Regions from separate parts of the Streptomyces sp. NPDC051987 genome, predicted to be linked through region 1. Evidence: riboswitches for the same ligand, from Rfam matches in the RefSeq annotation. Region 1 holds a riboswitch; each other region holds the start of a gene.
The links. Region 1 has a riboswitch for thiamine pyrophosphate ahead of AB0M11_RS31150 (thiamine ABC transporter substrate-binding protein). Riboswitches for the same ligand answer to the same signal wherever they lie in the genome.
Positions count from the first base shown of each region.

Region 1 (9,986 bases):
GGCCGCGGTCGCCCCGGGGCCACGTCGCCGGTGGCCGGCCTGCCGCCGTCGTAGAGGAGCCCCCGTCCGCAGGGCCGGGGGCTCGGTGGTGCTCCGGCCCCGGATGACGCAGCAGAAATCGCAGGGGGACGCCGGTCAGAGGGAGACTCCCTGTGAGGACGCTGTGTTCTCCGACGTGCAGGGAGTTGCCCATGCCCCTCGACCCGGCCCCGGCTTCCGACCCGCGCCCGTCCGCGGCCCCGCCGCCGGTGCGGTTCTGGCCCGTCGGAGATCTGCCCGCCCTCGACCCGGACCCGTTCCTCGACGAACTGCTGCGGGACGAGCCGGTCACCCGGATCCGGCTCGCGTACGGCGAGGGGGACGCCTGGCTGACCACCCGGTACGAGGACGTCCGCTTCGTCACCTCCGACCCGCGCTTCTCCCGGGAGCTGGTCGTCGGCCGGGACGTCACCAGCATGCGCCCGGCGCCCGTGGCCTCCCAGACGTCCGGTCTGCAGTACATCGACCCGCCGGGGCACAACCGGCTGCGCCGGGTCGTCGCCCGTGCCTTCACCGGGCGGGCCATGCAGCGGCTGCGGCCGATGGCGGAGCGGCGAGCCGGTGAACTCCTCGACACGATGGAGGCCGCGGGCCCGCCGGCCGACCTCATGGAGCATCTGCACGGTCCGTTCCCGATCGCCGTGGTCCGTGACTTCCTCGGCGTGGACGAGAAGGACTGGCACCGCTGGGCGGCCACCGGCGAGGCACTGCTCTCCGCCGGCCCCGACGCCGAGGAGCGTGCCCGGGAGGCCGCCCGGACCACCCGGGCCCGGATCGCCGAGCTGCTGCACAGCCGCCGCGAGGAGCCCCGCGAGGACCTCGCCGGGGTGCTGGCGCAGGCCACCGCGGACGGCGAGATCACCGACGACGAGGCGGTCTCCCTGGCCACCGCCATCCAGGTCAGCGGCGGCCACGCGGTTCGCAACAACAGCGGCTCGATGATGTACGCGCTGCTCACCCACCCCGAACAGCTGGACCGGCTGCGCCGTGAGCCGGAGCTGGTGCCGAAGGCGGTGGACGAGCTGTTCCGCTTCGTCCCGCACCGCAACGGCGTCGGCATCCCGCGCGTCGCCGTCGAGGACGTCGAGGTCGGCGGTCGGCTGATCCGGGCCGGTGACGTCGTCTACAACTCCTACGTCGCCGCCAACCGCGACCCCGCCGTCTTCGCCGACCCCGACGACCTGGACTTCGACCGCGCGGACGGCCCCCACCTGGCCTTCGGCCACGGCCCGCACCACTGCATGGCCGCGATCATGGCCCGTATGGAGGCCGAGATCATGATCGGTTCGGTGCTCACCCGCTTTCCCGGCATCCGGCTGGCCGTGCCGGCCGAGGAGGTCGCGTTCCAGCGCCAGGGCCTGATCCGCGGACCGCGTACGCTGCCCGTGACCTGGTGACCGGCGAGGGCCGAGGAGGACCCGACCATGCTGACGACCACCTATGTCCCCGGCGCTCCCAACTGGCTGGACCTGGGCACCCGGGACATCGCCGCGAGCGCCGCCTTCTACGGGGCCGTCTTCGGCTGGCGGCACCGGTCGGCGGGACCGGAGGCGGGCGGCTACGGCTTCTTCGAGCAGGAAGGCAGCACGGTCGCCGGGATCGGGCCGCTCACCGCGGAGGGCGCGAGCCCGTCCTGGAGGGTGTACTTCCACACCCCGGACGCCGACGCCACCGCCAAGGCCGTCGAGCAGGCGGGCGGCAGTGTCCGTATCGCCCCGGCGGACGTCTTCACCTTCGGACGGGCTGCCGCCTTCGTCGACCCGACCGGCGCGGACTTCGCCGTCTGGCAGCCGGGCGAGACCCGGGGCCTGGACCTCGTCGCGGTCCCCGGCAGCCTGGCCAGGGCGGAGCTGTACACCACCGACGCGGACGCGGCGAAGGCGTTCTACGGGTCGGTCTTCGCCTGGCGGACGACCGACGTGCCGATCGGCCCCGCCCTGACGTACACGGTCCTCTTCCCCTCCGCCGGTGACGCGTCCGCGCACGGCGGGCTGATGCAGCTGCCCCAGGCCAACCTCGACGCCGGCTCCACCTCGGAATGGCACCCCTACTTCGAGGTGCGGGACTGCGACGCCACGCTCGCCGCCGCCACCGAGGCCGGGGCCACCGTCCTCATCCCGGCCACCGAGGCCCCGGGCATCGGCCGCTTCGCCATGTTCCTCGACCCCGCCGGCGCCGCCTTCGCCGTCATCACGACCGCCACGGGCTGAACCGGGACCGTCCCGGGCCGCACCGGGCCCCACACCGCCGTCGCGGGCCACCTGAGTGGATCTGCGACACTGGTACCACCATGCCCAAGCCCGGAGAACTCACTTTCGTCGCGCCGCGCGGAGCCAAGAAGCCGCCGCGGCATCTCGCCGATCTCTCGCCCGCCGAGCGCAAGGACGCGGTGGCCGAGGTCGGGGAGAAGCCGTTTCGTGCCAAGCAGCTCTCGCAGCACTACTTCGCGCGGTACGCGCACGACCCCGAGCAGTGGACGGACATCCCGGCCGGCTCGCGGGAGAAGCTGCGGGAGGCGCTGTTCCCTGAGCTGATGACGGTCGTCCGGCATCTGTCGACCGACGAGGGGACGACCCGCAAGACGCTGTGGCGGCTGTTCGACGGGACGCTCGTCGAGTCGGTGCTGATGCGCTACCCGGACCGGGTGACCATGTGCATCAGTTCGCAGGCCGGCTGCGGGATGAACTGCCCGTTCTGCGCGACGGGGCAGGCCGGTCTCGACCGGAACCTGTCCACCGCCGAGATCGTCCACCAGATCGTCGACGGGATGCGGGCGCTCAGGGACGGCGAGGTGCCCGGCGGCCCCGCGCGGCTGTCCAACATCGTCTTCATGGGGATGGGCGAGCCGCTCGCCAACTACAAGCGGGTGGTCTCAGCGATCCGGGCGCTGACCGACCCCGCCCCGGACGGACTCGGGCTCTCCCAGCGCGGGATCACCGTCTCGACCGTCGGACTGGTCCCGGCCATCCACCGGTTCGCCGACGAGGGCTTCAAGTGCCGGCTCGCGATCTCCCTGCACGCCCCCGACGACGAACTGCGCGACACCCTCGTCCCCGTGAACACGCGGTGGAAGGTCCGCGAGGTCCTGGACGCCGGGTTCGAGTACGTCGAGAAGAGCGGGCGCCGGCTGTCCATCGAGTACGCGCTGATCCGGGACATCAACGACCAGGCGTGGCGCGGAGACCGGCTGGGCCGGCTGCTCAGGGGCAAGCCCGTGCACGTCAACCTCATCCCGCTGAACCCGACGCCGGGTTCGAAGTGGACCGCGTCGCGGCCGGAGGACGAGAAGGCGTTCGTCGAGGCGATCGAGGCGCATGGTGTGCCGGTGACGATCCGGGACACCCGTGGGCAGGAGATCGACGGCGCCTGCGGTCAGCTCGCGGCCACCGAGCGGTAACGCCGTCGGCGCCGAGCGGTAGGATCTGGCCAACACATCTTCATATTCCGACAGGGGAGCGCCACAGCGCTGAGAGTGCGGCAACCGGGCCGCAGACCCTCTGAACCTCGCCCAGGTCATTCTGGGTAGGAAGTTCGGTCATCACTCGAGCTGTTGCGCCCTGCCCGCACACCGCGGGCGGGGCCGCGTCTCTTCCTGGACCGCCCCAGGAGGAAAACAACCAGTGCACACCAGGACCTTCGTGGCCGCGGCCGTCGGGCTCGGGCTCGTCACGCTGTCCGCCTGCTCGTCCGCCGCCGACGGCGGCGCCGGCTCCAGGACCGTCACCCTCGTCAGCCACGACTCGTGGGCCGTCTCCAAGAACGTGCTCAAGGACTTCGAGAAGCAGTCCGGCTACCAGGTCAGGGTCCTCAAGGACGGCGACGCCGGGCAGGCCGTCAACAAGGCGATCCTGACCAAGGACAACCCGCAGGGCGACGTCTTCTTCGGCGTGGACAACACCCTGCTCTCCAGGGCCCTCGACAACGGGCTCTTCCAGTCGTACCGGGCGAAGGGGCTCGACAAGGTCGGCGCGGCGTACCAGCTCGACGCGGGCAGGCACCGGGTCACGCCCATCGACTACGGCGACATCTGCGTCAACTACGACAAGGCGTACTTCACCCGGCACAAGCTGACCCCGCCGACGTCGTACGCCGACCTCGTCAAGCCGGAGTACAGGAACCTCCTCGTCACCGAGAACGCGGCCACCTCCTCGCCGGGGCTCGGCTTCCTGCTCGGGTCGGCCGCCCGGTACGGGGACAGCGGCTGGCAGGACTACTGGAAGAAGCTCACGGCCAACGGCGTCAAGGTGGTCGACGGCTGGGAGCAGGCCTACAACGAGGAGTTCTCCGGCTCGGCCGGCGGCAGGAAGGCGGGCGGCGACCGGCCGCTCGTCGTGTCGTACGCCTCCTCCCCGCCCGCCGAGGTCATCTACGCCGACCCGAAGCCGAGCACCGCGCCCACCGGGGTCGCGGCCGGCACCTGCTTCCGCCAGATCGAGTTCGCCGGGCTGCTGAGCAACGCGAGGAACACCAAGGGCGGCAAGGCGCTCATCGACTTCCTGGTCTCCAAGGAGTTCCAGGAGGACATGCCGCTGAACATGTTCGTGTATCCGGTGGTCGACGGGGCGAGGGTGCCCGCCGAGTTCACGAAGTACGGGCCCGCCGCGAAGGACCCCGAGACCATGGCGCCCGACAGGATCGCCGCCGACCGTGACCAGTGGGTCAAGACGTGGACGTCACTCGTACTCAAGTAGCCCCCCGCACCGGGCGCCGGGGGAGCGCGGCGCGGCTCGGCCTGATGGCCGTGCCCGTCGCGTTCTTCGGCGTCTTCTTCGCCTGGCCGGTCGCGGCGATCGTGACCCGCGGGCTGAAGGCCGACGGGGTGTGGCGGCTCGGGAGGATCGCCGACGTCGTCGGGCAGTCCGACATCCGGCACGTGCTCTGGTTCACCACCTGGCAGGCACTTGCCTCCACCGCGCTCACCCTGCTGGCCGCCCTGCCCGCCGCCTACGTCTTCGCCCGCCTCGACTTCCCGGGCAGACAGGTGCTGCGGGCCGTGGTGACGGTGCCCTTCGTGCTGCCGACGGTCGTGGTGGGGACCGCCTTCCTCGCGCTCGTCGGGCGGGGCGGACTGCTGGACGAGCTGTGGGGGGTGCGGCTCGACACCACGGTCTGGGCCATCCTGCTCGCGCACGTCTTCTTCAACTACGCGGTCGTCGTGCGCACCGTGGGCGGGCTGTGGGCCCAGCTGGACCCCCGGCAGGAGGAGGCCGCCCGAATGCTCGGCCTCTCCCCGCCGGCCGCCTGGCGGAAGGTCACCCTGCCCGCGCTCGCGCCCGCCGTGGCCGCCGCCGCGCTGATGGTGTTCCTCTTCACCTTCACCTCCTTCGGGGTGGTGCAGATCCTCGGCGGACCGACGTTCGCCACCCTCGAAGTGGAGATCTACCGGCAGACCTCCGAGATCTTCGACCTCTCCACGGCCGCCGTCCTCACCCTCGTGCAGTTCGCGGCGGTCGGTGCGGTCCTCGCCGTGCACGCGTGGACGGTGCGGCGCCGGGAGAGCGCGCTCCGGCTGGTCGACCCCGCGGTGACGGCACGCCGGCCGCGCGGGGCCGGACAGTGGGCGCTGCTCGGGGGAGTGCTCGCCACCATCGCCGTCCTCCTCGTCCTGCCCCTGGCCGTGCTGGTACGGCGGTCGCTGGACGGCGGGTTCGGGTACTACCGCGCGCTGGGCGACGCCGACGGCGGGACCTTCCTGGTCGCGCCGATCGAGTCGGTGGTCAACTCCCTGGAGTACGCGGTCGCGGCCACCGCCATCGCGGTGGCGATCGGCGGGCTCGCCGCCGCCGCGCTGGCCCGGCGGGACGCGGGACGCATTGTACGGGGGTTCGACGCGCTGCTGATGCTGCCGCTCGGGGTGTCCGCGGTGACCGTCGGCTTCGGGTTCCTGATCGCGCTCGACAAGCCGCCGCTGGATCTGCGCCAGTCCTGGATCCTGGTCCCGCTCGCCCAGGCACTGGTCGGTGTGCCCTTCGTCGTACGGACCATGCTGCCCGTGCTGCGGGCCGTGGACGAGCGGCTGCGGGAGGCGGCGGCCGTGCTCGGGGCGTCGCCCTGGCGGGTGTGGCGGGAGGTCGATCTGCCCCTGGTGCGGCGGGCGTTGCTGATCGCGGCGGGCTTCGCCTTCGCGGTGTCGCTGGGGGAGTTCGGGGCGACCGTGTTCATCGCGCGGCCCGACAATCCGACCCTGCCGGTGGCGGTGGCCCGGCTGCTGTCCCGCCCCGGTGATCTCAACTACGGCCAGGCGATGGCCCTTTCCACGATTCTGATGGTGGTGTGCGCGGTGGCGCTGCTGGTTCTGGAGCGGCTGCGGACCGACCGGACGGGGGAGTTCTGATGCTGCTGACTCTCGACGCGGCCACCGTGCGGTTCGGCGGCCGGGCCGTGCTCGACGCCGTCGGCCTGGAGGTCGCCGAGCACGAGGTGGTGTGCGTGCTCGGGCCCAGCGGAAGCGGCAAGTCGACGCTGCTGCGGGCGGTCGCGGGTCTGCAACCGCTGGATTCCGGAAGGGTGTTGCTCGACGGACACGACCAGGCGCGGGTGCCGGCGCACCAGCGCGGCGTCGGTCTGATGTTCCAGGACCATCAGCTCTTCCCGCAGCGGGACGTGGGCCAGAACGTGGCCTTCGGACTGCGGATGCGCGGCGCCGGGAAGCCGGAACAGGCGTCACGCGTGGGCGAGTTGCTGGACCTGGTGGGGCTGCCGGGTGCGGCCCGGCGGGCCGTCGCCGGACTCTCCGGCGGTGAGCAGCAGCGGGTGGCGCTCGCCCGTGCGCTGGCGCCCCGGCCCCGGCTGCTGATGCTCGACGAGCCCCTGGGCCAGCTGGACCGCTCGCTGCGGGAGCGGCTGGTCGTCGAACTACGGGAGCTGTTCGGGCGGTTGGGGACGACCGTGCTGGCGGTGACGCACGACCAGGGCGAGGCCTTCGCACTGGCCGACCGAGTGGTGGTGATGCGGGACGGGCGGATCGCCCAGTCCGGTACGCCCCTTGACGTCTGGCAGCGGCCCGCCGACGAGTTCGTGGCCCGCTTCCTGGGCTTCGGCAACGTGGTCCCGGCGACCGTCGAAGGCACGGTCGCGGTGACGCCGTGGGGGAAGGTGCCGGTGCCCGAGGGGTCCGGGCAGGGGACGCGGACCCTGCTCGTCCGGCCGGCCGGCGTACGGCTGGTCGCCGCTGACGCGGGGCTGCCCTGCACGGTGGCCGCCCGTACCTTCCAGGGCACCCATGTCACCGTCCACCTCCAGCCCCAGGACGGCCCCCGCCTGGAGGCGGCCTGCGCGCTGCGGGCGGCACCGGAGGCCGGGGACGCGGTGGGCGTCGAGTTCGACGCGTCGGAGACCGTCGTACTGGACTGACCGCGTGCGCGTGTCCGTGCGCGTGTCCGTGCGCGCGTCCGCGTGCGCACGCGTACGGCCGAGGCCCGTCCCCGGGAGAAACGGGGACGGGCCTCGACGGTCCACGAGCGCGTACGAGCGCGTGGGGCGGGTCGGTTACCGCTGTGCTCCACGACGGCGCATGCCGAACCACACCGCGCCACCGCCGACCACCACGAGCGCGGCGGCGATACCGGCGATCAGGCCGGTGTTGGAGTTGGCACCGGTCTCGGCGAGGTTCGACTCGCCGACGGCCGGGGACGGAGCGTTGTCCGACGCGGACGCCGGAGCGGTGCTGCTGCTGTCCGAGGCCGACGGGGTCGGGGAGTCCGACTCGGCCGGGGTGGACTCGGACGCCGACGGGGACGGCGTGGCCGACTCCGACGGGGAGGGGCTGGAGCTCTCGTCGGACGCGCACGCGGTCGACGGGGTCGTCAGGTTGGGCGTGATGTCCGTGTCGATCCGGGTCTTGCCGCTGTCGACCTTGACGTGGACGCGGTACGTCGCGTTGGGCGCCCAGCCCTCGGAGAAGGTGACCTCCGTGCCGGCCCTGGAGCCCTTCACGGTCTGGGCGTCGCCGACCTGCTTGACGTCGGCACCGTTGTTCTCGAGGAAGACGGTGATGGTGGCCGGAGTACCCGTGGCGTCCTGGTCGGTCACCGTGATGACTCCGTTGGAGCCGTCGCAGGTGGCTTCGGCGGAGAACTCTTTGATGTTGCACGCGAGGGCGCTGCTGGAGACGCCCAGGACCAGCGCGGCCGATGCGGAGGCAACACCCAGGATGCGCACGGAACGACGTGCACTGCGGCGGGATATGGACACGTTTGTCCTTACTGAGTGCATGACTGCGGGGGGCAGAGGGGGAGTTGGCGCGACGATGCGGTGAAGCGTCAGAAACCCCAGGAGACTCACAGGTCTATAAGTGTTCCGTAAGTAGTGTCAACGCATATGCGGTCCACGGGTGTTGACTTTACTCTCCGTTTGCCAGCTGAGACGTTTCAGCGCCGGTGAAGCTTGCTCGATCCGGTCAACCAGGGCGATACGGGACGCCATCGGGCGCTGTCCCGCGAGCGAGGTCAGCAACTGCCAGGCGGGCAGCTTCTCGCTCCAGTGCGCCTCGTCCACGAGCACCATCGGGGTCGGTTCGCCCCGCGACTCGTAGTAGTTGGGCGTCGCGTTGTCGAAGATCTCCTGGACGGTCCCTGCGGCGCCCGGCAGGAACACCACACCGGCGCCTGAACGGGCCAGCAGACCGTCCTCGCGGGTGGCGTTGGCGAAGTACTTCGCGATGTGCGCGGCGAAGGCGTTCGGCGGCTCGTGGCCGTAGAACCAGGTGGGGATGCCGACCGAGGGTCCGCCGTCCGGCCAGCGCCCGCGGACCTCGAAGGCGGCGCGCGCCCAGTCGGTGACCGACGGCCGGAACGACGGTGCCTTGGCGAGGAGTTCCAGCGCCTCGTCGAGCATCCCGTCGTCGAAGGGTGCCGCGTACGCGCCGAGGTTCGCCGCCTCCATCGCGCCCGGACCGCCGCCGGTCGCCACCGTGAAACCGGCCCGCGCGAGGTCCCGGCCGAGCCGGGCGGCACCGGCGTACCCCGCCGTGCCGCGCTCCATCGCGTGCCCGCCCATCACACCCACCACCCGGGCGCCGACGAGGAGTTCGTCCAGCGCGTCGGAGACCGCGTCGTCGTGGATCGAGCGCAGCATCGAGCCGAATATGTCGCCGTCCGCCTTGGTCTGCTCGAACCAGGCGTACGAACGGGCGTCCGGGGTGGCCTCGTACCCCCTGTCGAGGGAGTCGAAGAGCTCGTCGGGCGTGTAGACGAAGGCGCGGTACGGATCGAAGGGCAGGTCCGGGACCGGTGGGAACACCAGCGCGCCGGACGCGCCGACCCGTGCGGCTGCCTCGGGCGACATCGGGCAGCCGAGGAAGACGGCGCCGGCGGTGTCCGTGGTCAGCAGGACGTCCGTACGGTCCGTCAGATCGACGGCCTGCACCCGGTACTGGCCGAGCGTGCCGTGCGCGGCGACCACCGCGTCGAACTCCGCGAGGGACTCGATCTCACGGTCGCGGGCGGCCCGGTGGCGCGGCTGCGGGCTCGCGGGGTGCGCCGGTTGCGGGTTCGCGGGGTGCGGCTGGGCGGGGTCTGGCTGGGCGGGTGTCGGATGCACCCGCCCATGCTAGGCGTCAGCCCTGGACCGCCGCCGGGTCCATCCACACGACCTCCCAGCTGTGGCCGTCGAGGTCCTCGAAGGAACGGCCGTACATGAAGCCCTGGTCCTGGACGTCGTCGTTCGCCGTGCCGCCGGCCGCGACCGCCTTCGCCACCAGCTCGTCGACCTTCTCGCGGCTCTCCGCGCTCAGGCAGAGCAGCACCTCGCTGGTCTTCGTGGAGTCGGCGATCTCCTTCTTCGTGAAGTCGGCGTAGCGCTGCTTGCTCAGCAGCATCGCGATGATCGTGTCGCTGATCACGACGCAGGAACAGTCGTCGTTGCTGAACTGCGGGTTGATCGAGTAGCCGAGCTCCGTGAAGAACCTGCGCGACGCGGCGACGTCGTCGGTGGCCAGGTTCACGAAG
Region 1 covers NZ_JBFAXI010000078.1:24,471-34,456, reverse strand. The annotation lists gene AB0M11_RS31165 (cytochrome P450) at 192-1,436, shown strand; gene AB0M11_RS31160 (VOC family protein) at 1,464-2,249, shown strand; gene rlmN (23S rRNA (adenine(2503)-C(2))-methyltransferase RlmN) at 2,330-3,436, shown strand; TPP riboswitch at 3,479-3,586, shown strand; gene AB0M11_RS31150 (thiamine ABC transporter substrate-binding protein) at 3,660-4,730, shown strand; gene AB0M11_RS31145 (iron ABC transporter permease) at 4,775-6,373, shown strand; gene AB0M11_RS31140 (ABC transporter ATP-binding protein) at 6,373-7,392, shown strand; gene AB0M11_RS31135 (LAETG motif-containing sortase-dependent surface protein) at 7,528-8,232, opposite strand; gene AB0M11_RS31130 (Rossmann fold nucleotide-binding protein) at 8,350-9,468, opposite strand; gene AB0M11_RS31125 (VOC family protein) at 9,596-9,986, opposite strand, start outside.

Region 2 (9,986 bases), on a different contig from region 1:
ACGTGGTCTTGCCGGTGGCGAGCATGTCGCTCACGGTGCGTGCGCGGTCCGTCCGGGTGGACGCGGTTCCGAGGGCCATACCCGCAGGTTAGTCAGGGCTGGACGGTCACCCAACCGAACTCGGGATATTTGCCCGAATTGCCGACCTCACGTCCGGATACTGGACATGTTTTCGGACCACGGGACCGCGCGTCACCGCGAGCGCAGCCGCTTGGCGAACTCGGCCGCCGCCGCGCCCGGGTCGTCGGCCGCGGTGAGCGCGCGGACCACGACCACCCGGCGGGCGCCCGCGTCCAGCACCTGGTCGAGGTTGCCCAGGTCGATGCCGCCGATGGCGAACCAGGGGCGGTCGGTGCCCAGGGCGGCGGTGTACCGCACCAGGCCGAGGCCGGGGGCGGGGCGGCCGGGCTTGGTGGGGGTGGGCCAGCAGGGACCGGTGCAGAAGTAGTCCACGCCGTCCTGCACGGCGGCCGCGGCGGCCTCGGACTCGGCGTGCGTGGAGCGGCCGATCAGGACGTCCGGGCCGAGGATCGCCCGCGCGGCGGGGACCGGCAGGTCGCCCTGGCCGAGGTGGAGCACGTCGGCGCCGGCCGCGTGGGCCACGTCCGCGCGGTCATTGACCGCGAGCAGCTTGCCGTGCCGGGCGCAGGCGTCGGCGAGGACCGCGAGGTGCTCCAGCTCCTCGGCGGCCTCCATGCCCTTGTCGCGCAGCTGCACGATGTCGACACCGCCCGCCAGGACCTCGTCCAGGAACGCGGCGAGGTCGCCCTGCTCCGTGCGGGCGTCCGTGCACAGGTAGAGCCGGGCGTCGGCCAGCCGGGCGCGGGCGGTGTCGGTCATCGGTGGTCCCCCGTGGTGTCGGTACTGGTCGCCTCAGACGGCGAGCGCCTGGGCGCGGCGCTTCACCTCCGTGCCGCGATTCTCGCTGAGCGCCTGCGCGGGGGTGCCGGGCAGGGTGGCGTCGGGAGTGAAGAGCCACTCCAGCATCTCTTCGTCCGTGAAGCCGTCGTCCCGCAGGAGCGTCAGGGTCCCGGAGAGGCCCTTGACCACCTTGTCCCCGTCGATGAAGGCGGCGGGGACGTGCAGTGCCCTGTTCTCACCGCGGCGGACGGCGATGAGCTGGCCCTCCTTGACCAGCTGCCGCACGCGCGTCACCTCGACGTCCATCATCTCTGCGATGTCGGGGAGGGTGAGCCAGGCGGGGACGAGAGCATCGATCTTTGCGTCAATCTCGGTCACGGGGTCAAGGGTAGGCGCAACGTCGGGTGGGCCGCGATGGGTGGTCGTCCGGGTGCGGCGCCGTCGGGGCTGGTCGCGCAGTTCCCCGCGCCCCTCACGGGGCGCCGCTCAGCCGTACGTCGCATCCTTCAAGGGACGCCCAGGGTCTGCCAGTGCCTCGGCGTCCATGTGGCGCCCCGCCTCGATCAGGCGCCGTCCTTGCGCCAGATCCCGAGGACGGCCTACCGCCAGAAGGGCTACCAGGCGGGTCTCGCGGAGCCAGCAGACGCTCCAGGAGGGGCCGGCCGGATCGCCGCGCCAGATCAGCCGGTCGGCGGCGGCGTGGTGGCCGGCGTACTGGACGAAGCGGCCGAACTGTTCGGACCAGAAGTACGGGACGGGGTCGTAGACGGCGTCGGTCTCGCCCAGGATGTTGGCGGCGACCGTGCGCGGGCCCTGGAGGGCGTTGTCCCAGTGGTGGACCAGCAGGCGCTCGCCGTAGCGGCCGGAGGGGAAGGAGGCGCAGTCGCCGACCGCGTAGACGTCGGGCACGGTGGTGCGCAGGCGGTCGTCGGCCAGCACGTCGCGGTGCGCGCCCAGCTCGATGCCGGAGCCGGTCAGCCAGGCGGTGGCGGGGCGGGCGCCGATCCCGACCACGACGGCGCCCGCGGGCAGCCGCGAGCCGTCGTCGAGCACCACCGCGCCGGGCTCGACGCCCGCCACGCGCGCGTGCGTGCGCAGTGCGGTGCCGCTGTCCGCGTACCAGGCGGCCATCGGCGCGGCGACCTCGGCGGGGAGCGCTCCGGCGAGCGGCCGGTCGGCGGCCTCCACGACGGTCACCGCGCAGCCGGCCTCGCGGGCCGCGGTGGCGAACTCGGCGCCGATCCAGCCCGCGCCGACGACCACGACGTCGTGCCGGCGGGCGAGCACGGGCCGCAGCCGCTCGGCGTCGTCCAGGGTGCGCAGCAGATGGACGCCGGGCACGCCCTCGGTGCCGGGCAGCGTGATCGGCTCGGCACCGGTGGCGAGGACCAGGACGTCGTACGGCACCGGTCCGGCGTCGGTGTCCAGCTCATGGTCGGCGGGGCGCACGCCCAGCGCCTCGCGGCCGAGCGCCAGCTCGATGCCGAGCGTCTCGAAGTCGACCTCGAACGCGGACCCCTCCGACGTGCCGAGCAGCACGGCCTTGGAGAGCGGCGGCCGGTCGTACGGCTGGTGCGGCTCTGCGCCGATCAGGGTGACGGCGCCCGTGAACCCCTGCTCCCGCAGGGCGACGGCGGTCTGCACCCCGGCCATGCCCGCGCCCACGACGACCACGCGCCGTGTCTGTGCCGTGCCCCGTAGCTGCGTCTGCTCACTCACCTGGTCCACCTGATCACCATAGACAAGAACGATAGACAACTGACAAAGAGTCAGTCAGCGGTCGTGGCGGGTGACCTGATGCACAGCGCCGCCCGAGGCCGTCTTACGAGGGCGCGGCCGGGCGGGCTAGGGTGGCGGTGAAGCACACGCGGGAGCCCGGACGCACCGGGCTGAGAGGGAGGCTGGCGGCCTCCGACCGTACGAACCTGATCCGGGTCATGCCGGCGAAGGGAGGGGCTGGACGCCCATGTCCTCACGTACGTCCGACGTCCTCGTCATCGGGGGCGGGATCATCGGCCTGGTCACGGCCTGGCGGGCGGCTCAACGCGGGCTCGCCACCGCCGTGGTCGACCCCGGGCCCGGCGGCGGGGCGGCACAGGTCGCGGCGGGGATGCTGGCCGCGGTCACCGAGCTGCACTACGGCGAGCAGACCCTGCTGGGGCTCAACCTGGCTTCCGCGCGCCGCTATCCCGGCTTCGCCGCCGAGCTGACCGAGCTCACCGGCCATGACCTCGGCTACCGGCGCTGCGGCACCCTCGCGGTCGCGCTGGACGCCGACGACCGGGCCCAGCTGCGCGAGCTGCACGCCCTCCAGCAACAGTCGGGCCTGGAGTCCGAGTGGCTGTCCGGGCGCGAGTGCCGGCGTCTGGAGCCGATGCTCGCGCCGGGCGTGCGCGGCGGGTTGCGGGTGGACGGCGACCACCAGATCGATCCGCGCCGGCTGGCAGGAGCACTGGTGGCCGCGTGCGAGCGGGCCGGGGTGGTGTTCCACCGGGACTGGGCGGAGCGCCTGGAGCTGGTACGGGAGCGGGCGGCCGGTGTCCGCACCCGTGCGGGTGAGGTGCTGGGCGCGGACCAGGTGGTACTCGCCGGCGGCAGCCTGAGCGGGCGGCTGGCGGGCGTGCCGGACGAGGTGCTGCCGCCGGTGCGGCCGGTGAAGGGGCAGGTGCTGCGGCTGACCGTGCCCGCGCGGTACGCGCCGTTCCTCGGCCGGACCGTCCGGGCCGTGGTACGCGGCGGGAACGTCTACCTGGTGCCTCGGGAGAACGGCGAGCTGGTCGTCGGCGCGACCAGCGAGGAGCTGGGCTGGGACACCACGGTCACCGCGGGCGGCGTGTACGAGTTGCTGCGCGACGCGCACGAGCTGGTGCCCGGGATCACCGAGCTGCCGCTGACCGAGACCCGGGCCGGACTGCGCCCCGGCTCCCCTGACAACGCGCCGCTGCTCGGGCCGACCCGCCTGGACGGGCTGCTGCTGGCCACCGGGCACTACCGCAACGGGGTGCTGCTCACGCCGGTCACGGGGGACGTGATGGCGGAGCTGCTGGCCGGCGGCGAGCTGCCGCCGGAGGCCCGTCCGTTCACGCCGCAGCGGTTCGACGCCGTTCCCGCCGGACTCGTGGAGCAGACCGCATGAACGCTGACCGTATGAACGCGGACCGTCCGAATGCAGACCGGCTCCCCGCGGACCGGCTCGACGCAGACCGGCCGAACGCAGAACGGCCGAACGCAGACCGGCTCGACCCAGACCGGCCGAACGCAGAACGGCTGAAGGTCTGCGTCACCGTCTCCGTCAACGGGGAGCGCCGGGAGATCGCTGCGGGCACCGCGCTCGACACCCTCGTGCGGTCGCTCACGGCCGCGCCGTCCGGGGTGGCCGCGGCCGTCAACGAGACCGTCGTGCCGCGCGGGCAGTGGGCGGCGACCGGGCTCGCCGAGGGCGACCGCGTGGAAGTCCTGACCGCCGTGCAGGGGGGCTGAGCGCCGTGGCCGACGATCCCTTCGTCCTCGGGGGTACGACCTTCTCCTCCCGGCTGATCATGGGTACCGGAGGCGCGCCCAGCCTGGAGGTGCTGGAGCGGGCGCTCGTGGCGTCCGGGACCGAGCTGACCACGGTCGCGATGCGGCGGGTTGACCCGGGGGTACGGGGATCCGTGCTGTCGGTGCTCGACCGGCTCGGGATCCGGGTGCTGCCCAACACGGCGGGGTGCCACACCGCCGGGGAGGCCGTGCTGACCGCCCGGCTGGCGCGGGAGGCGCTGGGGACCTCGCTGGTCAAGCTGGAGGTCATCGCCGACGAGCGGACGCTGCTGCCGGACCCGGTCGAGCTGCTTGACGCGGCGGAGACGCTGGTGGACGACGGGTTCACGGTGCTGCCGTACACCAACGACGATCCGGTGCTGGCGCGCAGGCTGGAGGACGTGGGGTGCGCCGCGGTGATGCCGCTCGGGTCGCCGATCGGGTCGGGGCTCGGGATCCGCAACCCGCACAACTTCCAGCTGATCGTCGAGCACGCGCGGGTGCCGGTGATCCTGGACGCGGGGGCCGGTACGGCGTCGGACGCGGCGCTGGCGATGGAGCTGGGGTGTGCCGGGGTGATGCTGGCGTCGGCGGTGACGCGGGCGCGGGATCCCGAGCGGATGGCTTGCGCCATGCGGGCCGGGGTGGAGGCGGGGCGGCTGGCGCGGCTGGCGGGGCGGATTCCGCGCCGGTACCTCGCGGAGGCGTCGTCTCCTGCGGAGGGCCTGGCCGTGCTGGACCTCGAGCGCCCTGCGTTCTGACCGCCGGTCCACTCCCGCCCGCTCTCCCACCCACGCACCACCCGAACCCGTCCGCCGAGAAGCGGGACTCTCCCGCAGGGGCCGAGCGGCGTCGGCGGCTGCGGGAGGGTGGGAGCCAGGGGCCGAACGGCGTCGGCGGCTGCGGGGTGTGGGGGATATGTCAGGTGGGTGTGAAGCGTCACAGGTGCGCTGCAGTCCCCTGGGGTAAGCGGTCTCATCCGTGGGGGTGTCAGCCGGTGCTCGTACACTCGCTGCGTGGATACGACCCTTCAGGACCCCCTCGTCGGGCAGGTGCTCGACGGCCGTTATCGCGTCGACGCGCGGATCGCCGTCGGCGGGATGGCCACGGTGTACCGGGCCCTGGACATCCGGCTGGACCGCGTCCTCGCACTGAAGGTGATGCACCCGGCGCTCGCCGTCGACGCGTCCTTCGTCGAGCGGTTCATCCTGGAGGCCAAGTCGGTCGCCCGGCTGGCCCACCCGAACGTCGTCCAGGTCTTCGACCAGGGGGCCGACCGGTCGTACGTGTACCTCGCCATGGAGTACGTGGCCGGCTGCACCCTGCGTGACGTGCTGCGCGAGCGCGGCGCGCTGCAGCCGCGGGCCGCGCTGGACATCCTGGAGCCGGTGCTGGCCGCGCTGGGCGCCGCGCACCGCGCCGGGTTCGTGCACCGGGACATGAAGCCCGAGAACGTGCTGATAGGGGACGACGGGCGGGTCAAGGTCGCCGACTTCGGGCTGGTGCGGTCCGTGGACTCGGCCACCCGCACCACGGGCGCCGTCCTCGGGACGGTCTCGTATCTCGCGCCCGAGCAGGTCGAGAGCGGGGCCGCCGATCCGCGCGTCGACGTGTACGCGTGCGGTGTCGTGCTCTACGAGATGCTCACCGGGCAGAAGCCGCACGACGCGGACTCGCCCGCGGTGATCCTCTACAAGCATCTGCACGAGGACGTGCCGGCGCCGTCCGCCGTGGTGCCGGGACTGGCCCCCGAACTGGACGAGCTGGTCGCCCTCGGCACCGCGCGCGACCCCGGGGTGCGGCCGTACGACGCGGTCGCGCTGCTCGCCCTGGTGCGTCGGGCGCGCGGTGCGCTCGGTGCCGAGCAGCTGGACGCCGTACCGCCGCAGGCGCTGGCCGAGGCGCATGACAGCGGCGAGGACCGGACCAGTGTCATACCCCGGTCGCTCACCGTGCCCCGGCCGCTGCCGGTGCACGAGGAGGACGAGGGGGTGCTGCGGACCAGCAGGTTCGAGGCGCCGCCCGTCCCCGAGCGGCGGCGCGGGGGCCGCCGGTCGCGGCGCGGGCTGGTGACGCTCGTCGTCACCGTGCTGATCGTCCTCGGCGCGGGAGCCGGCGTCTGGTACATCAACTCCGGGCAGTTCACGAAGGTGCCGCCGCTGCTGTCGAAGACCGAGGCCCAGGCCACCGCGCGGCTGAAGCAGGCCGGGCTCGACGTCGGATCGGTCGAGCACGCCTACAGCGACACCGTGAAGCGGGGCGCGGTGATCAGCACCGACCCGGCGGCCGGCGCGCGGATCCGCAGCAACGACTCGGTGGCGCTCACCATCTCCGACGGCCCCGAGACGGTGAACGTGCCGGACGTGCAGGGCCGGACGCTGGCCAGGGCCAGGCTGCTGCTGACCGCCGACGGCCTCGCGCCGGGCATGGTGACCCGTGAGTTCAGCGAGGACGTGCCCAGGGGGTCCGTCATCTCGACCGACCCGGGGGCCGGTGCCAAGCGGCACGCGGGGACCGCGATCGCGCTCGTCGTCAGCAAGGGCGCCGCGGTCGACGTCCCGGACGTCACCGGCGAGGACCTGGACGAGGCCCGGCAGGACCTTCAGGATGCCGGGCTGAAGGTGACGGTCTCCGCCACCGAGATCAACTCCGAGTACGACCAGGGACAGGTCGCCCGGCAGACCCCGGCGGGCGACGCGCAGGCCGCCGAGGGCGACACGGTGACGCTCACCCTGTCCCAGGGCCCGGAGCTGGTCGAGGTGCCGAACGTGGTGGGGGCCGACGTCGACGCCGCGACCAAGCTGCTGGAGCGGTCCGGTTTCCAGGTCAAGGAGGACCGCGGGCTCCTCGGGCTGTTCGGCGACACCGTGCGGAAGCAGTCGGTGGACGCCGGGGAGCAGGCCCCCAAGGGGTCGACGATCACCATCACCATCCGGTGACGGGGCGCGGGCCGCGCCGTGACACCCTTGACGGGTGAAGAGTCAGCAGTCGGGTCCCGCCCGCAACCCCGTCGGCGGCCATGTCCCGGTGGCCGGTGGCCTGCACTCCGTGGGGCTGTCGTACGCCCGTGAGCTGCGGGCCGAGGCCGTGCAGGTCTTCGTCGCCAACCCGCGCGGCTGGGCCACCCCGGCGGGCAGCCCCAAGCAGGACGAGGCGTTCCGCGCGGCCTGCGCGGAAGGGTCGATCCCGGCGTACGTGCACGCCCCCTATCTGATCAACTTCGGCTCGCACACCGAGGCGACCGTGGAGAGGTCGGTGGAGTCGCTGCGGCACTCGCTGCGGCGCGGCCGGGAGATCGGGGCGCTCGGCGTGGTCGTGCACACCGGGAGCGCGACCGGCGGCCGGGCCCGCGACGTGGCGCTGAAGCAGGTGCGCACCCGCCTGCTGCCGCTCCTCGACGAGCTGACCCACGACGACGACCCGTTCCTGCTCCTGGAGTCCACCGCCGGACAGGGCGCCTCGCTCTGCTCGCGGACCTGGGACTTCGGCCCGTACTTCGAGGCGCTGGACGCCCATCCGAAGCTGGGCGTCTGCCTGGACACCTGCCACGTGTTCGCCGCCGGGCACGACCTGACCGGGCCGACCGGGATGCACCGGACCCTCGACCTGCTGGTGTCGACCGTCGGTGAGGGGCGGTTGCGGCTGATCCACGCCAATGACTCGAAGGACGTGGTCGGCGCGCACAAGGACCGGCACGAGAACATCGGGGCCGGGCACATCGGCGAGGACGCGTTCCGGGCCCTGATGACCCATCCGGCGACCGCGGGCGTGCCGCTGGTCATCGAGACGCCCGGTGGCAAGGAGGGGCACGCGGCGGACGTCGAGCGCCTCAAGCGGCTCCGGGACGGCTGACCGCTCGCCGGCTCAGAGTTCCGGGCCGTCGCCTGGTTCCTCCTGATAGGAGTAGCGCTGCTCCCGCCAGGGGTCGCCGATGTTGTGGTAGCCGCGCTCCTCCCAGAACCCGCGCCGGTCGGCGGTCATGTACTCGACGCCGCGGACCCACTTGGGGCCTTTCCAGGCGTACAGGTGGGGCACGACGAGACGGACCGGGAAACCGTGCTCGGCGGTGAGGAGTTCGCCGTCCTTGTGGGTGGCGAAGACGGTGCGCTCGGCGGCGAAGTCGGCGAGGCGCAGGTTGGAGCAGAAGCCGTACTCGGCCCAGACCATCACGTGGGTGACCTCGGGGGCGGGCGGCGCGAGCTCCAGGACGGTCCGGGCCGGGATCCCGCCCCACTCCGCGCCGAGCATGCTGAACTTCGTCACGCAGTGCAGATCGGCGACCACGGTGGAGTACGGCAGGGCCGTGAACTGCTCGTGGTTCCAGACGGGCGTGCCCCCGTCGGCGGTGGCGCCGAAGACCCGGAACTCCCAGCGCTCGGGCCGGAACCTGGGCACCGGGCCGTAGTGGGTGACCGGCCAGCCGCGCTGCAACCGCTGCCCCGGCGGAAGCCCGGCTCCCGCGGTTTCCCGAGACGCGTGCTCCACCGGATGACCCATGCCTTACATCCTGACAGACCACGAGCGGTGCACCTGACCAGGCAGACCATGCAGACCACCCAGAGATCGACAAAACGCCCAGACATCGCCAGATGGTTGATTGCTTACTAAGTCCTCACTTACTGGACGATCTTCTGTGCCGGTGCCATCATGCGCCGCAGACGTCCCACCCGTCCGGTACGGAACCCACGCGGAAGGAGCCTCTGCGATGCAGGGCGACCCCGAGGTCATCGAATTCCTCAACGAGCAGCTCACCGGCGAGCTCACCGCGATCAACCAGTACTTCCTGCACGCGAAGATGCAGGAGAACTTCGGCTGGTACAAGCTCGCGAAGTACACCCGGCACGAGTCGTTCGACGAGATGAAGCACGCCGAGGTGCTCACCGACCGGATCCTGTTCCTGGAGGGGCTGCCCAACTACCAGCGGCTGTTCCACGTCCGTGTCGGGCAGACCGTGCGGGAGATGTTCGAGGCCGACCGGCAGATCGAGGTGGAGGCGATCGACCGCCTCAAGCGCGGGATCAAGGTGATGCGCGACAAGGGTGACATCACGTCCGCGAACATCTTCGAGGACATCCTCGCCGACGAGGAGCACCACATCGACTACCTCGACACGCAGCTGGAGCTGCTGGAGAAGCTCGGTGAGGCGCTCTACCTCGCACAGCTCATCGAGCAGCCCGAAAGCAGCTGAACGCGGCTGAAAGCAAAGGGGGAACGAACGCAGCCGGGAAGCGGCTAGGCGGTCCGCGGGAGGGACCGGGGCAGGTCGTAGGCCGCCTGCGGGGCCGTCGCGGCCGGCCGGGCGGTTCCGCGCGCCCCGTCGGGGCGCTCGCCGGGCAGCGCCGCCAGGACGGCGCCCCGGCCGAGAATCGCCTGGATGCGTCGGACGCACGAACCGCAGTCCGTGCCCGCCTTGCAGGCGGAGGCGATCTGGCGGGGGGTGCAGGAGCCGTCCGCCGCGTGCTGCTTGACCTGGGCTTCGGTGATGCCGAAGCAGCTGCAGACGTACACGCGGTTCACCTCCCGACAGGATGGGTCACTTCACTGCCATCCCGTTTTCCGGTGAGGCAAACCTAACCTTACCCATCCCGCGACAGCCGCGAAAGTGC
Region 2 covers NZ_JBFAXI010000113.1:13,046-23,031, reverse strand. The annotation lists gene metF (methylenetetrahydrofolate reductase [NAD(P)H]) at 1-79, opposite strand, end outside; gene thiE (thiamine phosphate synthase) at 193-840, opposite strand; gene AB0M11_RS36325 (Rv2175c family DNA-binding protein) at 874-1,239, opposite strand; gene AB0M11_RS36320 (FAD-dependent oxidoreductase) at 1,348-2,580, opposite strand; TPP riboswitch at 2,719-2,830, shown strand; gene thiO (glycine oxidase ThiO) at 2,828-3,997, shown strand; gene thiS (sulfur carrier protein ThiS) at 4,129-4,341, shown strand; gene AB0M11_RS36305 (thiazole synthase) at 4,347-5,141, shown strand; gene pknB (Stk1 family PASTA domain-containing Ser/Thr kinase) at 5,397-7,319, shown strand; gene AB0M11_RS36295 (deoxyribonuclease IV) at 7,354-8,232, shown strand; gene AB0M11_RS36290 (sulfite oxidase-like oxidoreductase) at 8,245-8,877, opposite strand; gene bfr (bacterioferritin) at 9,086-9,568, shown strand; gene AB0M11_RS36280 ((2Fe-2S)-binding protein) at 9,613-9,897, opposite strand.
Region 2: linked by a shared signal. The riboswitch ahead of thiO (glycine oxidase ThiO) and the one ahead of AB0M11_RS31150 (thiamine ABC transporter substrate-binding protein) in region 1 are both predicted to bind thiamine pyrophosphate.

Region 3 (9,986 bases), on a different contig from region 1:
GGGCGGCGAGCGAGATCGTCAGCGGGACGAACAGGAAGTGGTAGACGGTGGTGATGCCGAACTGCCAGCGCGCCAGTGTCTCCGGCGCCAAAGCCAGGTACACGTCGTCAGTCTCCTTACGTCGCCGTGATCCAGCGACACTCTGCCCCTTTTGTCGCGTGCATCACGGGACCAATGGGACACGCTTGTGAATGCATTCACATTCACAAGCCATTATGACGCACCGATTGTCGAAGTTCGAAGGGGGGTCGCACTTGGGCCGTTCGGCACCTTCTTGACATGCGCGCGGGGCCGCCCGGCCCTGATGTCGGCCGTGCGACCCCGCACGTGTGGATCTCCTGGTCCGCGGGAGCCTCCGCTCGCCCCGGAGGCGCTACAGCTCCTTGCGGAACGCCTCCGCCGCCTTCAGGAAGATGTCGTTCGCCTCGGTCTCGCCGACCGTCACCCGCACACCCTCGCCCGGGAACGGCCGGACGACCACGCCGTGCGCCTCACAGAGCTGCGCGAAGGCGGTCGTGCGCTCCCCCAGCCGCAGCCACACGAAGTTGGCCTGGCTCTCGGGCACCGTCCAGTCCTGGCCGCGCAGCCCCTCGACGACGCGCTGCCGCTCGCACACCAGCGAGCCGACCCGGCCGAGCAGTTCGTCCTCGGCCCGCAGCGAGGCGATCGCCGCCTCCTGGGCGAGCTGGCTCACGCCGAACGGGACCGCGGTCTTGCGCAGCGCCGCCGCCACCGGCTCATGACCGATCGCGAAGCCGACGCGCAGCCCGGCGAGGCCGTAGGCCTTGGAGAAGGTCCGCAGCACGCAGACGTTCGGCCGCTCACGGTAGATCTCGACACCGTCGGGCACCTCGGGGTCACGGATGAACTCCCGGTAGGCCTCGTCGAGGACCACCAGCACATCACTGGGCACCCGGTCCAGGAACCGCTCCAGCTCGGCCCGCTTCACGACCGTGCCGGTCGGGTTGTTGGGGTTGCAGACGAAGATCAGGCGGGTGCGGTCGGTGACGGCGTCGGCCATCGCGTCCAGGTCGTGCACATCACCGGCCGTGAGGGGCACCTGGACCGACCGGGCGCCGCTGATCTGCGTGATGATCGGATAGGCCTCGAAGGACCGCCAGGCGTAGATCACCTCGTCACCGGGGCCGCTGGTGGCCTGGATCAGCTGCTGGGCGACACCGACCGACCCGGTGCCGGTGGCGAGGTGGGCGAGCGGGACACCGAAGCGGTCCGAGAGCTCGTTCATCAGCCCCGTGCACGCCATGTCCGGGTAGCGGTTGAAGGAGGCGGCTGCCGCGGTGACGGACTCCATCACGCCGGGAAGCGGGGGATAGGGGTTCTCGTTGGAGGAAAGCTTGTACGCGACGGAACCGTCGGCCGCCGCCGGCTTGCCCGGCTTGTAGGTGGGGATACCCTCCAGCTCGGCGCGCAGCTTGGGGCTCGTCTCGCTCACCGCAGTCCTCCTCGCGACCTCCGGCGGACCGTCCGCACCGCCGGCATCCAATACTGCTCACCTTAAGAGGATTGGGCCCCGCCGCGTCCAGCGGAAGAGCGGGCGGGGCAGCGGCGGCGGCATCACGGGCATCACCACACGAAGGCGCATTTATCGGGGGCGCGCCCTACATATATCTACGCGCCGGTGGCTCACGCCGTAGCGCGCATCACCCGTGCAGGTGAGTTGAGACCTCTTCGAGACATCGGGCACTTGGCAGGCCCATGCGTGCAGACACGTCACGTCTCACCATTGGATCGTTCAACTGACTTTCTTTCTAAGGTAGTTGACCCCAATTGGCCTTGCAGAAACGTGCCTGTCAACGCGTGCATATGCGTCCGCACTACCCCACCGCATGAGCCCTACTATCGGCTCGCCATGACAGCAGCAGGGAAGCACCAGGTGAGCCGCGCGGAAACCTCTCGGCGAGGCAGCCGGCCGGGCCGGGCGGGCATCAGAGACGTGGCCGCCGCCGCCGGAGTCTCCATCACGACCGTCTCCGACGCCCTGAACGGCAAGGGCAGGCTCCCGGATGCCACCCGGCGCCATGTCCGCGAGGTCGCCGACCGGCTGGGGTACCGCCCCTCGGCCGCCGCCCGCACGCTCCGTACCGGCAAGTCGGGACTCATCGGCCTGACCGTGACGACGTACGGGGATGAACCTTTCACCTTCACCGAGTTCGCGTACTTCGCCGAGATGGCGCGGGCCGCCACCTCGGCCGCGCTCGCCCGCGGCTACGCCCTGGTGATCCTGCCCGCGACCTCACGCCACGACGTGTGGTCGAACGTCGCCCTGGACGGCACGGTCGTCATCGACCCCTCCGACCAGGACCCGGTGGTCAGCGAACTGGTCCGGCAGGGTCTCCCGGTGGTCTCCGACGGCCGCCCGGCGGGCGCGCTCCCGGTCACCGCCTGGGTGGACAACGACCACGAGGCCGCCGTCCTCGGCATCCTCGACCATCTCGCCGACGCGGGCGCCCGCCGGATCGGCCTGCTCACCGGCACCACGACGGACACGTACACGCACCTGTCGACCAGCGCCTACCTGCGCTGGTGCGAGCGCGTCGGCCAGGACCCGGTCTACGAGGCGTACCCGGCGCACGACCCGTGCGCCGGCGCCGTCGCCGCCGACCGGCTGCTCGCCCGGCCGGACCGCCCCGACGCCGTCTACGGCCTCTTCGACCCCAACGGCACCGATCTGCTCGCCGCCGCCCGTCGCTACGGGCTGCGTGTCCCGGACGATCTGCTCCTGGTGTGCTGCAGCGAGTCGACGGTGTACGCCAACACCGAACCGCCCATCACCACGCTCTCCCTGAAGCCCCGCCGTATCGGCACCGCGGTGGTGCAGCTGCTCATCGACGCGATCGAGGGAGTGGAGTCGGACCAGCCGGTCGAGCAGGTGATACCGACCGAACTGATCGTGCGTACCTCCTCCCAGCGACGCCCGCAGCGCACCACGGTCAGTCCGCCGCGGGCACCGGAGGAGGAGTAGCACGAGCACGCGGAGAGCGGGGCGGCCCGGCCGCCGGGCGTCGTCCGACGGCCGACGGCAGCCGAACCACGGGCGGTCGAACCCCTGCCCAACCGGGGCGAATGCCACGCTGAACTGGAGTCCTGCCCGGATTCACCACCCCTGGGTCATCACACGGCGCGACGGGCGTTCCTATGATGGGCCCACGACACCGCGGGCCGCTGCGACCAGGCAGTCCGAAGCGGTGCAGATGCGGCGCGATGGTGGAGGGGTCTGATGACTCAGGGGGCCGGTCAGGGACCCGAGACGGAGCGGACGGCGACGTTGCGCGACTTCCGGGTACCCGGATACGTCAACGACACCGGTCCGTACGCCCCCAGCACCCATCCCGGCGACGCCGTCCCGCCACTCGACGACATGTACCCCGAGGGGTATCCCGACGGGTACACGCCCACGCAGCGGGACCTGCCTGTCATCCACCGGGGCGACACGCTCCAGACGCCCGTCGAACCGGCCGCCGGTCCGGGCGCGCAGCCCGGAAACGGCCCCGGCCCGCTGTACGTCGTCGGTGACGTGCACGGCTATCTCGACGAGCTGGTCGCCGCACTGCGGGAGCAGGGCCTGGTCGACGCGGACGGCCACTGGTGTGCGGGCAGCGCCCGGCTGTGGTTCCTCGGCGACTTCACCGACCGGGGGCCGGACGGCATCGGCGTCATCGACCTGGTGATGCGGCTGTCCGCCGAGGCGGCCGCGGCCGGCGGCTACTGCAAGGCGCTCATGGGCAACCACGAGCTGCTGCTGCTCGGCGCCAAACGGTTCGGCGACACGCCCGTCAACTCCGGTGCGGGCACCGCCACCTTCCAGGCCGCCTGGCTGCTCAACGGCGGCCAGAAGACCGACATGGACCGGCTCCAGGACCACCACCTCCAGTGGATGGCCCGCCTGGACGCCGTCGAGCAGGTCGACGGATATCTGCTGGTCCACTCCGACACCACCGCCTACCTCGACTACGGCGACTCGATCGAGGCGGTCAACGACACGGTCCGCGAGACCATCACGCGCAATGACGCGGACGAGGTCTGGGACCTGTTCCGCAAATTCACCAAGCGCTTCTCCTTCCGCGACGAGGGGGGTGCAGACGCCGTCCGTTCCCTTCTCGATACGTACGGCGGTACCCGCATCGTTCACGGACACAGCCCGATTCCCTATCTGCTGGGCGAAGTCGGCTCCGAGGAGGGCGAAGAGGGCACCGGCCCGGTCGTGGAGGAGCCGCACGTCTACGCCGACGGGCTGGCCATCGCCATGGACGGCGGCGTGACCATGGCCGGAAAGCTGCTGGTGAGGCAACTTCCGCTGGACGTCTGAGGGTTCGCCCGGCTGTTTCATCCTCCCGACGTCACACGCGGGCCACCCCCAATTTCCGGCAACCCCCTGTCACCGCGTGCCGTAACGGCTCTACCATCGGTTTATCCGTAGCAGGCTCCCCTCCGTTTCTGCCCGACGGCTCGCCGGCGTGCGAGCACAAGCCCTACGGAGCATCGGGGGATGCACATGAACAGCGTTCCGCAGCACCTGCACAGCGAGGACCGCCAGGAATACGAGCGGATCCTCGATGAGGCGCTGCGCTCCGCCCAGTACCGTCCCGAACTGGCCGGTATAGGCCAGCGTCTGAACACCGAACAGCTGCGCACCATGGCGCTCAACGCCACCGCACTGATCACGGCGGCCGCGGCGACCGAGTACCAGCATTATGTGAAGGTCCGCGAGGAACTGCGCAATCCGGCGCGGTCCACCCCGGCCACCGTCCAGGACTCCGGCTCCGTGGAGCCGGGCACGGGCGGCTCGTTGGGGCTCGCCACCACCCTCGGCGAGGCGGCCGAGACGACCGGCGCCGGGGGCTTCGCCCTCGCCCTGGTCCTGGCGCCCGTGCTCGCCGGCACCGCCGCGGCGATATTCCTCCTCGTCGGCTACGTCCTGAAGATGCTGGACCCGGCCCCGGCGTTCGCCGAGACCATGCTCACGGCCGGCTGGGTGTTCGGCGCCGTGACCGCGGCCACCATCGTCATGGCCGGCACGGGGCTGCTGCTCACCGCACTGCGCAACAGTCCTTCGCTGGAGGCCGGAGCCTACGGCGAGCCCGACGGAGAGGTGGCCAAGGCCCGGGAGGCCTGGCGGGACGCCCTGCTGGAGCGCGGCATCCTGCCCTTCCTGCGGGAAGCGCTGGCCACCGACACCGGCACGGCCGGGCTGCGCAGTACGGCTCCGACGGGCCCAGCGGGCCGGATGCCGCGGCTCGGTTACGACCGTCCCGGCTTCAGCACCGACGACGGGGCCGCCCCGGCCTCTCGCCCGAGCTTCACCAGCCCGGACTACACCAGCCCGGACTTCGGAGGCCCGGAGCACCAGCCGGAATGACCCGGCCTGCGCCCCCTGGCCGGGGGCGCAGGCCGGACACCCGGCCCACGAGACCGCACCGGAGGACTGCCGGGAGACCCGCCCGCAGCACTCCGCCCGCGGCGGCCGTCAGTCCGCGATCGGCAGGTACACCCGGTTGCCGCCCGCCGCGAACTCCTTCGACTTCTGCAACATCCCCTCCGCGACCTCCTCGGGAGACGCCTCGTCGGCCGGCGCGCCGCCGAACCGCTCCGTGATGGTCTGGCTGATCTTCATCGAGCAGAACTTCGGCCCGCACATCGAGCAGAAGTGGGCCGTCTTCGCCGGTTCCGCCGGAAGCGTCTCGTCGTGGAACCCGCGGGCCGTGTCCGGGTCCAGGGCGAGGTTGAACTGGTCCTCCCAGCGGAACTCGAACCGGGCGTCGGACAGCGCGTCGTCCCACTCCTGCGCGCCCGGGTGGCCCTTGGCCAGGTCGGCCGCGTGGGCTGCGATCTTGTAGGTGATGACGCCGGTCTTGACGTCGTCCCGGTTGGGCAGGCCCAGGTGCTCCTTCGGCGTGACGTAGCAGAGCATCGCCGTACCCCACCAGGCGATCATCGCGGCACCAATGCCGGAGGTGATGTGGTCGTACGCCGGCGCGACGTCCGTGGTCAGCGGGCCGAGCGTATAGAACGGAGCTTCATCGCAGATCTCCTGCTGAAGGTCGATGTTCTCCTTGATCTTGTGCATCGGGACGTGACCCGGGCCTTCGATCATGGTCTGAACATGGAAACGCCTGGCGATCCGGTTGAGTTCCCCGAGCGTGCGCAGTTCCGCGAACTGGGCCTCGTCGTTGGCGTCCGCGATGGAGCCGGGGCGCAGCCCGTCCCCCAGGGAGTAGGTGACGTCGTAGGCGGCGAGGATCTCGCAGAGTTCCTCGAAGTTCTCGTACAGGAACGATTCCTTGTGGTGGGCGAGGCACCAGGCCGCCATGATCGAGCCGCCGCGCGAGACGATGCCGGTCTTGCGGTTGGCGGTGAGCGGCACGTACGGCAGGCGCACGCCCGCGTGGACGGTCATGTAGTCCACGCCCTGCTCGGCCTGTTCGACGACCGTGTCCTTGTAGATCTCCCAGGTCAGTTCCTCGGCCCTGCCGTCGACCTTCTCCAGGGCCTGGTAGAGCGGCACCGTGCCGATGGGGACAGGGGAGTTGCGCAGCACCCACTCGCGGGTGGTGTGGATGTTGCGACCGGTGGACAGGTCCATGACCGTGTCGGCGCCCCAGCGGGTCGCCCAGGTCATCTTCTCGACCTCCTCCTCGATGGAGGAGGTGACTGCCGAGTTCCCGATGTTGGCGTTGACCTTCACCAGGAACCGCTTGCCGATGATCATCGGCTCGATCTCCGGGTGGTTGACGTTGGCGGGCAGTACGGCCCTGCCTGCCGCTATCTCCTCGCGGACCACCTCGGGAGAAACGTTCTCGCGGATGGCCACGTACTCCATCTCCGGGGTGATCTCGCCCCGGCGTGCGTACGCGAGCTGCGTCACCGCCTCGCCGTTCCGGCCGCGCCGCGGCTGGCGTGGCCGGCCCGGGAAGACCGCGTCCAGGTTGCGCAGACCTCCGCGGGGCGAGGTGTGCTTGATCCCGTCGTCCTCGGGACGGACGGGACGGCCCGCGTACTCCTCGGTGTCGCCGCGGCCGACGATCCAGTTCTCCCGCAGCGGCGGCAGGCCCCTGCGGACGTCGGTCTCGACGAGCGGATCGGTGTACGGGCCTGAGGTGTCGTAGAGCGTCACCGACTGCCCGTTGCTGAGATGCACCTGACGGACCGGCACCCGCAGATCAGGGCGGGAGCCCTCGACATATCCCTTGTGCCAGCCGATGGACTTCCCGGCCTCCGGGTGAGTTTCCCCCGTGATGGGCTGTTCGTCCTGACTGGAGGCAGGCGTGCGTACGTCCTTGTTGGTCATGAGACCTACTCCCTACGCCGGCATTACCCGGTAACAGGTTCGGCGGTCGACGCAGCGGCTTCCGTCGGGCGGCGTTCCCTGTGAAACATCATTCGTTCCACGTGAAACATCGCAAATACGGAGGTCAGCGCCCTCTCAGCCCGGTGCTCCGAGCTCCCGCGTGTGCAAAGGTGCCTCCACGCTAGCGTCAATTCGGGCGCGGTGAACAGGGGGCCCTTGCCGTTCTTGCGATGATCGGGCGGTGACCTCGACACAGCAGCACCCTTACCCGCCCTCCGAGCCGCAGCGCGGCAACGGCGCCTCGCAGGGCGGCGGAACCGGCCACGGGGGCCATGGTGCCGGTGACGGCCACATCCACAGACAGGCCGAGCCGTACGACCACCACCAGGCTGCCGGCCACGCCCACGGCCCCGGCCAGAGCGGCCACGCGCACGGGCACAGCCACAGCCACGGGCCCGCCGCGCCCGTCTCCAAGCATCTACGCAAGGTCATCGCGGCGATCCTGATCCCCTTCACCGCCGCGGTCGTGGTCGGCCTGGTGCTGCTGTGGCCCGGCGGTGCCCCGCCGCACGAGCGCACCGGGGTGGGCTTCGACCGCCAGACCCAGGCGGCGACGGTCACCAAGGTCCTCTCGGTGAGCTGCAAGTCGGTCAACGCCTCAGGAGGCGGCTCGACGGACGACGCCTCCACCGCCGACGGCACGTCCTCGAAGCGGGAGGACGGCGGCACCTGCAAGAAGGCCACGGTCCGGGTCGACACCGGCAAGGACAAGGGCCGTACCTTCACCGAGATCGTGCAGCCCGACCAGTCACGGCAGTTGCACGAAGGCGAGAAGGTCGTGGCGGCGTACGAACCCTCCGCGCCCAAGGACCTGCAGTACTCGGTCACCGACGTGAACCGGAAGTTCCCGATGGCGCTGCTGGCCGGGATCTTCGCGCTCGCCGTCGTGGTGGTGGGCCGACTGCGTGGTGTGATGGCGCTGGTCGCGCTGGCCGTCAGCTTCCTGGTCCTGACCCTGTTCATCCTCCCGGCGGTCCTGCAGGGCTCCAATCCGCTGCTGGTGGCGGTGGTCGGGTCGAGTGCCATCATGCTGATCGCCCTGTACATGTGTCACGGGCTGTCCGCCCGGACCTCGGTGGCGGTGCTCGGCACGCTGGTCTCGCTGTGCCTGATCGGCCTGCTGGGCTCGGAGTTCATCGACTGGGCCGCACTCACCGGCAACACCGATGACAGCACCGGTCTGATCCACGGCCTGTATCCGTCGATCGACATGAGCGGTCTGCTGCTGGCCGGTGTCATCATCGGTTCGCTGGGTGTCCTGGACGATGTGACGGTGACACAGACCTCGGCGGTCTGGGAGCTGCACGAGGCCAACCCGACGATGGGCTGGCGCGGGCTGTACCGGGCTGGTATCCGCATCGGCCGCGACCACATCGCCTCGGTCGTCAACACCCTCGTACTGGCCTACGCGGGTGCCGCGCTGCCGCTGCTGCTGCTCTTCTCGATCGCGCAGAGCAGTGTGGCCACGGTCGCCAACAGCGAGCTGGTGGCCGAGGAGGTCGTGCGCACGCTGGTCGGCTCGATCGGCCTGGTCGCCTCGGTGCCGGTCACCACGCTGCTCGCGGCCCTGGTCGTGTCGGCCGACCGGGCGGGCACGGGAACGGCCGCGGCCATGGAGGCAGCGTCAGCCGGGCCGACCGCACCGCCGGCCCCGACGCACGGTGGCCGGGGGCGGCGCCGGAAACGGTGAGGCCGGCGCAGCGCGGCCGGGCCAGCGCGGCCGGGACACGGACATCGGTGATGCGGAGAGGTGTCGCGACTGACGTCGTGGACACGCAGAAGCGTTCCTGCGCGTCCGCACACGGCTCGACGGAGCGACGTGCGCCCCGTGCGGTACCTCTTCAGCCGGCGCTCTGCTCCTCGGCCAGGATGCGGTCGAGGGCCTCGTCGAGGTGCGCGTCGAAGTCGGCGAGCGAGCCCTCCTGGCCGAGCGGCACCAGTTTGTCCGTACGGTCGAGGAACGCCACCAGCGGCGGCGCGGAGGACCGGAACATCGCCTGGTCGCCACCGACCTGAAGCCGGATCAGGACCTCGCCCAGCACCTCGGCATCGGCGGGCGCGATGTGCACATCTCCCTCGCCGCACGGCCGTCCCACCCCGTCGATCAGCAGCTCCCGGCCGAAGGCCCAGGTGACCGGTGCGTCCCCGGGCAGATGGAAGGTGAGCCGGACGGCATAGGGATCACACGTCTCGTAGCGCAACTCCACGGGGATGCGGAAGGAGAGCTCCTCCGACACGAGAAAGCTCATCATGACTTCTGCTTGTACGGACTCGCGCATTGCCTACCCCGTCATATGACACCGACTGGCCGGGATTAATCCCTTGATGGTGGTCAAATCTTGCTGAACGTACACGTGAGATCACAAGGAGTGAGTTTTCAGATACTGATAGCGAGTGCCAGGGATCCCAGATGCCGGCCCACCTCGGCCTGCAACTGACGGACAGCGGGCAGCAGCCGGTCGGCCTGGTGCAGGGGCAGGGAGATGGCGATCGTGGCGGCGGTGGTGCCGACGGTCAGAGGAATGGCGGCACAGACGGTCCCCAGCGCGTACTCCTGGCGTTCCACCACCGGGGCCATCCGCCGCGTCCGCTCCAGCCGGCGCAGCAGCATCTGGCCGTC
Region 3 covers NZ_JBFAXI010000008.1:19,783-29,768, reverse strand. The annotation lists gene AB0M11_RS06615 (cytochrome ubiquinol oxidase subunit I) at 1-103, opposite strand, end outside; gene hisC (histidinol-phosphate transaminase) at 374-1,453, opposite strand; gene AB0M11_RS06605 (LacI family DNA-binding transcriptional regulator) at 1,871-2,983, shown strand; gene AB0M11_RS06600 (metallophosphoesterase) at 3,239-4,327, shown strand; gene AB0M11_RS06595 (hypothetical protein) at 4,508-5,377, shown strand; gene thiC (phosphomethylpyrimidine synthase ThiC) at 5,486-7,306, opposite strand; TPP riboswitch at 7,299-7,476, opposite strand; gene AB0M11_RS06585 (YibE/F family protein) at 7,548-9,056, shown strand; gene AB0M11_RS06580 (SsgA family sporulation/cell division regulator) at 9,208-9,645, opposite strand; gene AB0M11_RS06575 (helix-turn-helix domain-containing protein) at 9,744-9,986, opposite strand, start outside.
Region 3: linked by a shared signal. The riboswitch ahead of thiC (phosphomethylpyrimidine synthase ThiC) and the one ahead of AB0M11_RS31150 (thiamine ABC transporter substrate-binding protein) in region 1 are both predicted to bind thiamine pyrophosphate.